Linked DNA regions of Pelosinus fermentans DSM 17108. The protein of the gene in region 1 binds, or shares a complex with, the protein of each later gene. Links are inferred from orthologs where the notes say so. Each region holds a gene or a part of one and is shown on either strand. Other genes may lie near its edges.

The links.
Region 2: the proteins of FR7_RS20010 (region 1) and hfq are in contact, whole or in part, in a crystal structure (PDB 3VU3), measured with the Escherichia coli proteins. The link is inferred for Pelosinus fermentans DSM 17108 from one-to-one orthologs.

The regions. Positions count from the first base shown.
Region 1 is NZ_AKVN02000001.1:4,331,741-4,336,588, reverse strand. Bases 859-3,795 are described here. They hold FR7_RS20010 (catalase), read left to right. Parts: upstream 859-1,239; coding sequence 1,240-3,351; downstream 3,352-3,795. Other genes in these bases: FR7_RS23995 (hypothetical protein), read left to right, coding at 3,516-3,665. Outside these bases: FR7_RS20015 (DUF6612 family protein), read left to right, coding at 1-846; FR7_RS24325 (helix-turn-helix domain-containing protein), read left to right, coding at 3,943-4,041; FR7_RS24515 (PTS fructose transporter subunit IIB), read left to right, coding at 4,245-4,358; FR7_RS20000 (MurR/RpiR family transcriptional regulator), read right to left, coding at 4,462-4,848.
Region 2 is NZ_AKVN02000001.1:2,526,672-2,530,850, forward strand. The notes cover bases 231-3,228. They hold hfq (RNA chaperone Hfq), read left to right. Parts: upstream 231-1,595; coding sequence 1,596-1,862; downstream 1,863-3,228. Other genes in these bases: FR7_RS11620 (class I SAM-dependent methyltransferase), read left to right, coding at 231-613; miaA (tRNA (adenosine(37)-N6)-dimethylallyltransferase MiaA), read left to right, coding at 617-1,564; FR7_RS11635 (AAA family ATPase), read left to right, coding at 1,968-2,534; FR7_RS11640 (recombinase family protein), read right to left, coding at 2,575-3,228. In the rest of the region: more of FR7_RS11620, read left to right, coding at 1-230; more of FR7_RS11640, read right to left, coding at 3,229-4,104. UniProt on the Escherichia coli protein: RNA chaperone that binds small regulatory RNA (sRNAs) and mRNAs to facilitate mRNA translational regulation in response to envelope stress, environmental stress and changes in metabolite concentrations.

The sequences.
Region 1 (4,848 bases):
GAGGAAAAGCTGTCACCGGAAAAGGCGTATTTGAGCGATGTATATAAAAATATGATGGATGTAAACAACTTGCATTATGACGTGGCGATCAAGGCTGAAACGCCGATGGGAGAAGTGAAAATTGCAGTCAATGGGGAAGGTCAGGAAAAACCGCTGAACTATCAACAAGATATAAACATTTCATTTCGTGATGTAAAAAATAAAGAAAATACAGTGATGTTAAAGCAGTATATAGAACAAAACCAAGGCAATCTAGTGCTTTATTCGTTAAGTAACGAAAAATGGATCAAACAGATTGTGCCCCTTGGTTTTTCTTTGAACAAAGAACTTTCAGCGGATGAAAAGGTCTCTGCTCGAATGGATATGTTGCAGTTGATGAAATCGGTGAAGCTGAAAAAGGAAACACCATCCTATAAATATATGGAAATAACTTTGGATAGTATGCAAATAAGTGATGCTATAGGTGCAGTTGTCAAACTGGATAATGCGCAGGATAAGGATATGGTGAGGGCGTTTGCGGTAGTACGCCTTGGGTTGTTAGCTGCTGGCGATATAAAATATAATATTAAAATTGATAAAGCGACTAAGATGGTAAAAGAAATCGATATGGATCTGACAGCGCCGATTCAAAAAGGGGCAGGATTGTTTTTGGAGATAGCTAATCCAAAGGATAGAGTTAATATCGAAGATTTTTTAACAAAATCGACATTGAATATGCAGATAAAGTATTCGAAATATAATCAAGTAGATCCTATAGAGATTCCTCAAGATGTGCGAGACAATGCAAAGGAAGTCAAACCGGCAGATAAGGCAGCTCCTAAAAAAAGTGAAAAAATATTGTTATGACTTCCTTATAAAAGCTAAAACAATTGCTTGATGGAATTTATATTCTATATTGTTTGCCTCTTCCATTTAAGTTGGTGAATACTTATGAAGCTACGAATTTCGTGGCTTTTTTTCTTTATGTGAATGTTTTAGACTATAACAAGTCAGGTGCTTTTTCATGGATACTATTGTGATATAACGAATGTAAATAGAAGTTGATTTTCAATACCGCTGATAAACTGAAAATGGTTAGTTTAACAAATATTGATAGTTCGATAATGAATATAAATATTTCATACTTAGGGGTATAGGAATAAATAATCCTGTTAATAGCCATATTAATCTTTAATAAAGATCAATAGATCGTATACTTCATTAGATGTTGATAGTATTACATAGGAAGGAGATAAAACTATGAATAATGAAACAACGAATCATTCGGCAAGACTTACAAAGGAAAAGGGCTCAACTCTGAATGGAGATTTACAAGTAGCTGTTGGCGGTGAACTGCACCAAATCGCTGGTGGACAGCATCCTGCGCTCACTACCAATCAGGGCGTTGCACTTTCTGATAATCAAAACTCACTCAGAGCCAATCCCAGCGGTCCTACTCTGGGAGAGGATTTCATTCTTAGAGAGAAAATTACGCATTTCGATCACGAGCGTATTCCAGAACGTGTTGTTCACGCCCGGGGTACAGGTGTACATGGATTCTTCGAGCTGACCACCTCATTGAAGCAATACACTACTGCCAAGATACTCACAGAGGTGGGGGAAAAGACACCGGTTTTTACTCGTATGTCTACCGTTGCGGGCGGCGCAGGTTCGGTTGATACCCCTCGTGACGTACGCGGATTTGCTGTCAAATTTTATACTAAGGAAGGCAACTGGGATCTGGTCAGCAACAATATTCCGGTTTTCTTCATTCAGGATGCTATTAAATTCCCTGATCTCATCCATGCCTTAAAAATGGAACCTGATCGCGGCTTTCCCCAATCTTCAACCGCTCATGACACATTCTGGGATTTCATTTCACTCACGCCTGAATCCATGCATATGGTGATGTGGATCATGTCTGATCGCACAATACCACGTTCTCTGCGGATGATCGAAGGTTTTGGTGTGCATAGTTTTCGGCTGATTAACCATTTAGGTGAATCAACTTTCGTCAAATTCCACTGGCGCCCTAAACTAGGTTTGCAGTCCACCATTTGGGATGAGGCAGTCAAGATTTCTGGTGCGGATCAAGACTTCCACCGTCGTGATATGTTCGATGCCATCACGTCAGGTAATTTCCCCGAGTGGGAATTTGCGGTTCAGCTTTTCACCCAGGAGGAAGCGGATACATTCCCCTTCGATCATTTGGATCCTACCAAGCTGATTCCCGAAGAATTGGTTCCCTTGCAAGTAATCGGACGCATGGTGCTGGATCGTTGGCCGAATAATTTCTTCGCTGAGACGGAGCAGGTTGCTTACTGTCCTTCTCATATCGTACCAGGCATCGATTTCTCGAATGATCCACTGCTGCAAGGCCGTTTATTTTCCTATCATGATACACAGCTTTCCCGGCTGGGTACACCCAATTTTCACCAGATCCCGATCAACGCTCCAAAGTGTCCCTTCGCTAACCACCAACGGGATGGACAGATGCAGATGGCGCAACCTGCGGGGCGTGTTGCATATGAGCCTAATTCCTTGTCTGCTGAATCGCCCCGGGAAGCACCAGCCTACGGTTTTCATAGTGCTGCGGTAACTGAAACGGGCGTGAAAGGCCGCATCCGTGCTGCAAGTTTTGCTGATCACTACAGTCAAGCGCGAATGTTTTATATCAGCCAAACAGCATATGAGCAAGCGCATATCGCCTCGGCTTTAGTATTTGAGCTTTCCAAGGTTGAACATGTTCACGTGCGTGATGCGATAGTCGGTCACCTGCGGCATATCGAAGAAGCCCTTGCGAAAAGAGTTGCCCTGGGCCTTGGGATCGACGAACTTCCTGATGCGCCAGTGGCCGCAATGCCCGTACAAGAAATGAAGCCCTCGCCTGCATTGCAGATCATCGGCAAGATGCAAGACACGCTCAAGGGGCGCGCGATCGGTATCCTGATCGCGAATGGCTCAGACGGAGCTGTAATCGAACAGATTAGAAAGGCGGCGACGGATGCGGGTGCTGCTGTGAAGATTATCGCTCCAAATGTGGGAGACGTGAAACTCGCAGCTGGTCTGAAATTGAATGCTGACGGGCAATTAGCTGGTTCTCCTTCGGTGTTATTTGATGCAGTCGCAGTCATTCTCTCTGACGAAGGCGTAAAGGCACTGTCAATGGAAAGCGCTGCAATTGATTTTGTGCGCGATGCCTTTGGTCATCTAAAGGCTATTGCCGTTGATAAAGGCGGGCAAACCCTTTTAAAAATCGCTAATGTCGGACAAGATGCGGGTGTCTTGGATGCCAATGACAAAGAAGCATTTATTGCTGCGGCAAAGACACGTCAATGGGACCGGGAGAAATCCGTTCGAACCTTGGCATAACCATCGTTCTGTTGAACTTGTTCTGCTTCTGAGCAAAACGAACCCGTCCCCTGTGACATCCGAAAAAATACCACCTTGCTCTCATGATTTTGATGACTTTTTTTGTATTTTATCACTTTTAACACCTCAGAAACATATTATGTCAGCATAAGGAGGTGTTAATTATGTCACACGGAGATTGTCATGAGGAAAATAGATTAGAAAGATTAGGACTTGAAGTCGAAGAGATAGAAAGAATAGAAAATGAGCTCCTTCAAATAATTCGTGAATTGGCTGATGACGTAAATAAGATGGTAACATTACAAGATGGTTAAACGAAATTGCAGACCGTGAAAACGTCAATTGCTCACAAATTTTCCAAAATGCATTAAAAGCATATCTGGAAGTAGAGAACCGACATAATAAAAATAGAACAGTCTGACGGAGCTTTATTGAGTTAAACTGTTCTATTAACATTAAGACGAGATAAAGAAGAAATAATGTCATGCACTTTTATTCACACTATCAAAATAATAAAAACTCCCTATAAATTAGGGAGTTTTTATTATGTGGAAACCAATGGACAATATGCAAAAAATAAAATTTTGACAAATTCTAAAAAAGATAAGAGCCAGTAAAAAAATATCGCAAACTGAGCTTAGCAAGAAAACAGGATTTCCCCAAACGACAATTAGTGACTGGGAAATGTAGGGGAGAGAACGACACACCCCGCCTGCGGGCACCCCTCTCTAGAGGAGAATTAAGTAAAAACCACACAATACAAAGAAGAAAAAGTAATTAATACTTATATTTTTCTAGTGCTTCCTTTGTGTTGCGCGGTAGTGCAATTGCGCCTTTGTGGTTCAAAAGTAAGTAAAGTGCTTTTTTTATAAAGGGGGGGGATTATTTTGAAAATGATTGCTGTATGTGTGTGTCCCACGGGGATTGCTCATACGTATATGGCCCAGGCTGCTTTGGAGAAAGCTGCAATGGGTAGGGGACAATATTGTTTTAATAAAAGAAAGTAGTTATTTCCCTATATTAGCTAGAAGCTGTCTCAAATACACAAGTATGAGAGACAGCTTCTTTGATAGTGTTCAGATTAGTATTCATGTTGAACCAGCAGGGGAACTATGTTTTACGGTTAGCAATTGCCAGCCGCAGTTTATTAAGATTATTGGTAAATTTATCCTGGTTTTTAAATATCATACCCATATATAAAAGGTCTACGATGGCCATATGAATCAGCCGCGATGTCATTGATTCTGAAGAGTAATTCACTTCCCGGCTCATACCGTGCAAGACGAGATCTGCTTTTTTGGTAAGAGGCGATTTTAAGTGGCTGGTAATTGCGATGACTTGGGCCCCGCTTTGTTTTGCAACTTCCACCGAATTCAGCAAATCAGTATTTGATCCAGTGTGTGATATGACGATAACTACATCTTCTGGTTCTAAAATGGATGCTGAAATAAGCTGCATATGCAAATCGGAATAGGCCTTTGTTGGTATGCCAAAACG
Region 2 (4,179 bases), 1.8 Mb from region 1 along the record:
GATTGTCCATACAATAGGCGGTGAGTATTTTTTTCATTTAAATATGGCTGAATTGCGAATAGAAAATCTAAAAAATGGTAAAAATGACCATATGATAGCTGCTATGTCATTATCTGCAGGTATGTCAGTGTTAGATTGTACATTAGGATTAGCTACGGATGCAGTTGTTGCCAGTTTTACAGTTGGTCAGACAGGGAAGGTCATTGGTATTGAAGCTTCACCTATTCTTGCCTTTGTTGCAAGTTACGGTTTACAACATTTTACCCATGAGAAAGAAGATGTTAATCAGGCATTACGTCGTATTCAAGTGAAAAGTAAACATTGTCATGACGTTCTTATTAATTTACCTGATAATAGCTTTGATGTTGTATTCTTTGATCCTATGTTTCGTCAGCCGATTTATAGTAGTTCAAACTTAAAACCTTTGCGTTATTTGGCTGATAATAGTCCCATAGCAGAAAGTACTTTTGCAGAGGCCTGCCGAGTAGCAAGAAAAAGGGTAGTTATTAAAGAAGCATTGCACAATAATGAGTTTGATCGTTTAGGCATTACTGCTATTTACGGTGGAAAATATAGTAGTATTCAATATGGTGTTATTAAGGTGGAGAACTAAATTATGGAAAAGCTGATTGCTGTCATAGGACCAACTGCTGTAGGTAAAACGAAAGTGAGCATTGAGCTTGCAAAAATCTTGAATACTGAGATTATCTCTGGTGATTCGATGTTGGTTTATAAAGACATGAATATTGGAACTGCTAAGCCTTCTAGTGACGAACGATCTAATATAACTCATCATCTAATTGACATTTTGGAACCCCAGGCAGATTTTAGTGTAGTTGATTTCACAGTGCTTGCCAGCCAACACATTACGAATATAAATCAAAAAGGAGTAATACCTATTTTAGCAGGTGGTACAGGATTGTATGTAAAGGCCTTATTGGAAGGCTATCAATTTAATCCTACGCCTAGTGATGAAAAATTGCGTATACAATTAGATGATTTAGCAAAAAAAAATGGTAATCAATATCTTCATGATCGATTAGCAGCAGTATCCCCAGATACAGCTGCACGTTTGCATCCTAATGATTTACGTCGTATCATTCGTGCTTTAGAGATCTATTATCTTAGTGGTGAAACCGTATCCCAAAATAAGCTGATGGAGCAGCATATACTTTTATATGATACTGTTGTTATTGGGCTTACGATGGAGCGAAAATTATTATATGAAAGGATTAATCAACGAGTTGATTTAATGATGTCTCAGGGATTGGTAAATGAAGTTGAAAAATTGTTGAACCGTGGTATATCAGCTAACTGCCAGGCGATGCAAGGTATTGGCTATAAAGAAATTGTTAAATACTTGCAAAAAGAAATCGATTTAGCTACCGCGATTGGCAGCATTAAACAAGCTACAAGAAATTTTGCCAAACGTCAATTAACTTGGTATCGGAAGATGCCATATATTATCTGGTTTGATGTGAAAAATTTCGATACAACAAATGAGATGATGGAAACTATTTACAAAGAAATTGCAGGAAAACGTATCCTTAGAATCGAATCATAAAAATAAAAATAAAAATCGGAGGGGTTTAACTATGCTAAATAAAGCTATTAACTTACAAGATAGTTTTCTAAACCAAATCCGCAAAGAAAACAATCTGCCTGTAATTATTTATCTTATTAACGGTTTCCAATTGAGAGGTGTCGTTAAAGGGTTTGATAACTTTACTGTAATTATAGAAAATGATGGTAAACAGCAATTGGTATACAAACATGCCATATCGACGATTACGCCTCTGAGATCATTATCATCAACTTCTCATGAAAAAAAAGAAGATAATAAATCAGATAAATTACTATAAAATAAAAAAATTCTAGGCAAATGCCTAGAATTTTTTTATCACCGTTTAATTGCATTTTGAGTATAATGTATATCATCTATAACCATAGGGTGGGGTGTGATTTAAATGACCTATGTTTATCCACAAGATGTTTTTACAGCTGTTGGAAATGGCGAAATTTCACCGACTCAGGCATTTAAGTCTTTGCGAGAGTTAGATAATATAACTGCTCATCATACTAAGGTCGATAATCGGCAAAAGCGAATAGAAGAAATCTTATATGAATTAGACCATTTAATAGGATTGTCAGAAGTGAAAAAATTAGTTAGAGAGATTTACGCATTTATTGAAATTCAGCGTCGCCGCGTGCAGGAAAAATTAAATACGGAGCCATTAGTACTACATATGATCTTTAAGGGAAATCCAGGTACAGGGAAAACCACTGTTGCTAGGCTTCTTGGGCAAATATTTCGTGAGATTGGAGTATTACAACGTGGTCATCTGATTGAGGTTGAGAGAGCTGATTTGGTTGGAGAATACATTGGGCATACAGCCCAAAAAACTCGAGAACAATTAAAAAAAGCATATGGCGGCATCTTATTTATTGATGAAGCATATTCCTTAGCCCGAGGCGGTGAAAAAGATTTCGGTAAAGAATCTATTGATGTATTGGTAGAAACTAGTATGCAATAACCTAAAGAGAAAATGCATATACAATATGGTACAATGGATTTTATAAAAACTTCAAATCAATCGTAAATTCAGGCTTACTATTCTTGGCGTAGGTAATGTCAATTCGTTCAACATCTACTTTATCGAGTACAGCACGCATAGCAATCTTTCGCTCTTCCTCAGAGTAATACTGAGTATCTTTAAAGTATTTTTTTAGATTCATTGCAATGTCTGTGGGGCTAGTTTGAGGTGTAAGAAGATTCAATTCATCATTCAAGCATTTTTTTGTAATTTCAATGTCAATAAGTTGCCTGTTGATCTCATCTAACTGTTTTTCGGCATCACTGCTATTAATAATTTCATGACGAAACCATCGCATAATGGTTTCCTTTTGGATGCTTATTTTTTTTTCATTCTCCTTTAATCTTACTAAATTATTTTTAATCTTTACTGTTGCAATAGGATTTCCAATATTTTGTGCATATTGATCGATTAATTCGGGGTTTTTCGCCAACTCATGTAACTTATCCCATACCAATTCATCTAGTATAACCGCAGGGATACGTCTAGCTGTACATTTATCATTTTCTAAGTACAAATAGGATGTGCTAACTTGTGTTAAACAAGCATAATAGCTGACTGGATTATTGCTATTCCCCGAATGTTTGATAGTCATTTTTCTGCCGCAGCGTGCACAGCAGACTAGACCATTTAAAAGATAATCATTTTTTAAATTCCTTTTTGCTAAATCCTTATTCAATTGTAACTGTTTTTGTGCAGAGTGCCAGGTGAGTTCATCGACAATAGGAGGTACTTGAATAGGGATCCATTCAGATTCCGGTCGAATTTCAATTGTACGAGTGTTAAAACCTGTCTTGGTAGATTTGTGCTTCATACTATAAATAACGCCTCTATAGGCTGTATTCGTAAGTATGCGGTGTATGCTGGAGACAATCCAACGATTACCACGGGGAGCGGGGATACCTTCATTGTTCAACTCTTTGCTGATCAAGGCGGTACCCATTTTACTGTTGATACACAAATCAAATATTTGGCGTATAATAGCAGCTTGATCCTCATTTATAATATACATACTGTTAGCTTTATCATAGTCATATCCAAAACAGCGCCCATTGTTTACAAGCTTACCTTGACGAGCCTTTCCCTTTTTACCGCGGGTTGTACGTTCTTTGATTTTCTCTTTTTCATAAGCGGATATGGCGCCTCGCATGGAGTAAAATAATTTTCCTTCAGGGGATGCTTCGAAGGTAACGGAGACAAACAGCAGCTTTGCTCCGGATTTTTCTATTTCATCCGTAATAATAAGTTGGTGAGCTAGGTTTCTGGCCAAACGATCAGGATCGTATATAACAACTATATCAAATTCTCTTCTTTCTAATCCATCACGTAGTTGGGTGAGGGCAGGGCGATCAATATATTCCCCGCTATAACCATCGTCAATAAACTCTACGAAAGTTGTTGCCCCCAATTCACTTGCTTTCTGACGGTTTTCCGACAACTGAGTCTCAAGAGAGTATCCCTTTTCTGCTTGATCGGCTGTAGACACACGAATATAAAGTGCTGCAATCATATATATGGGCCTCCTATCCGTAACAAGGTTGATATCATATTAACCTCTAATTATTTAAAACAATTAGAACAGCGT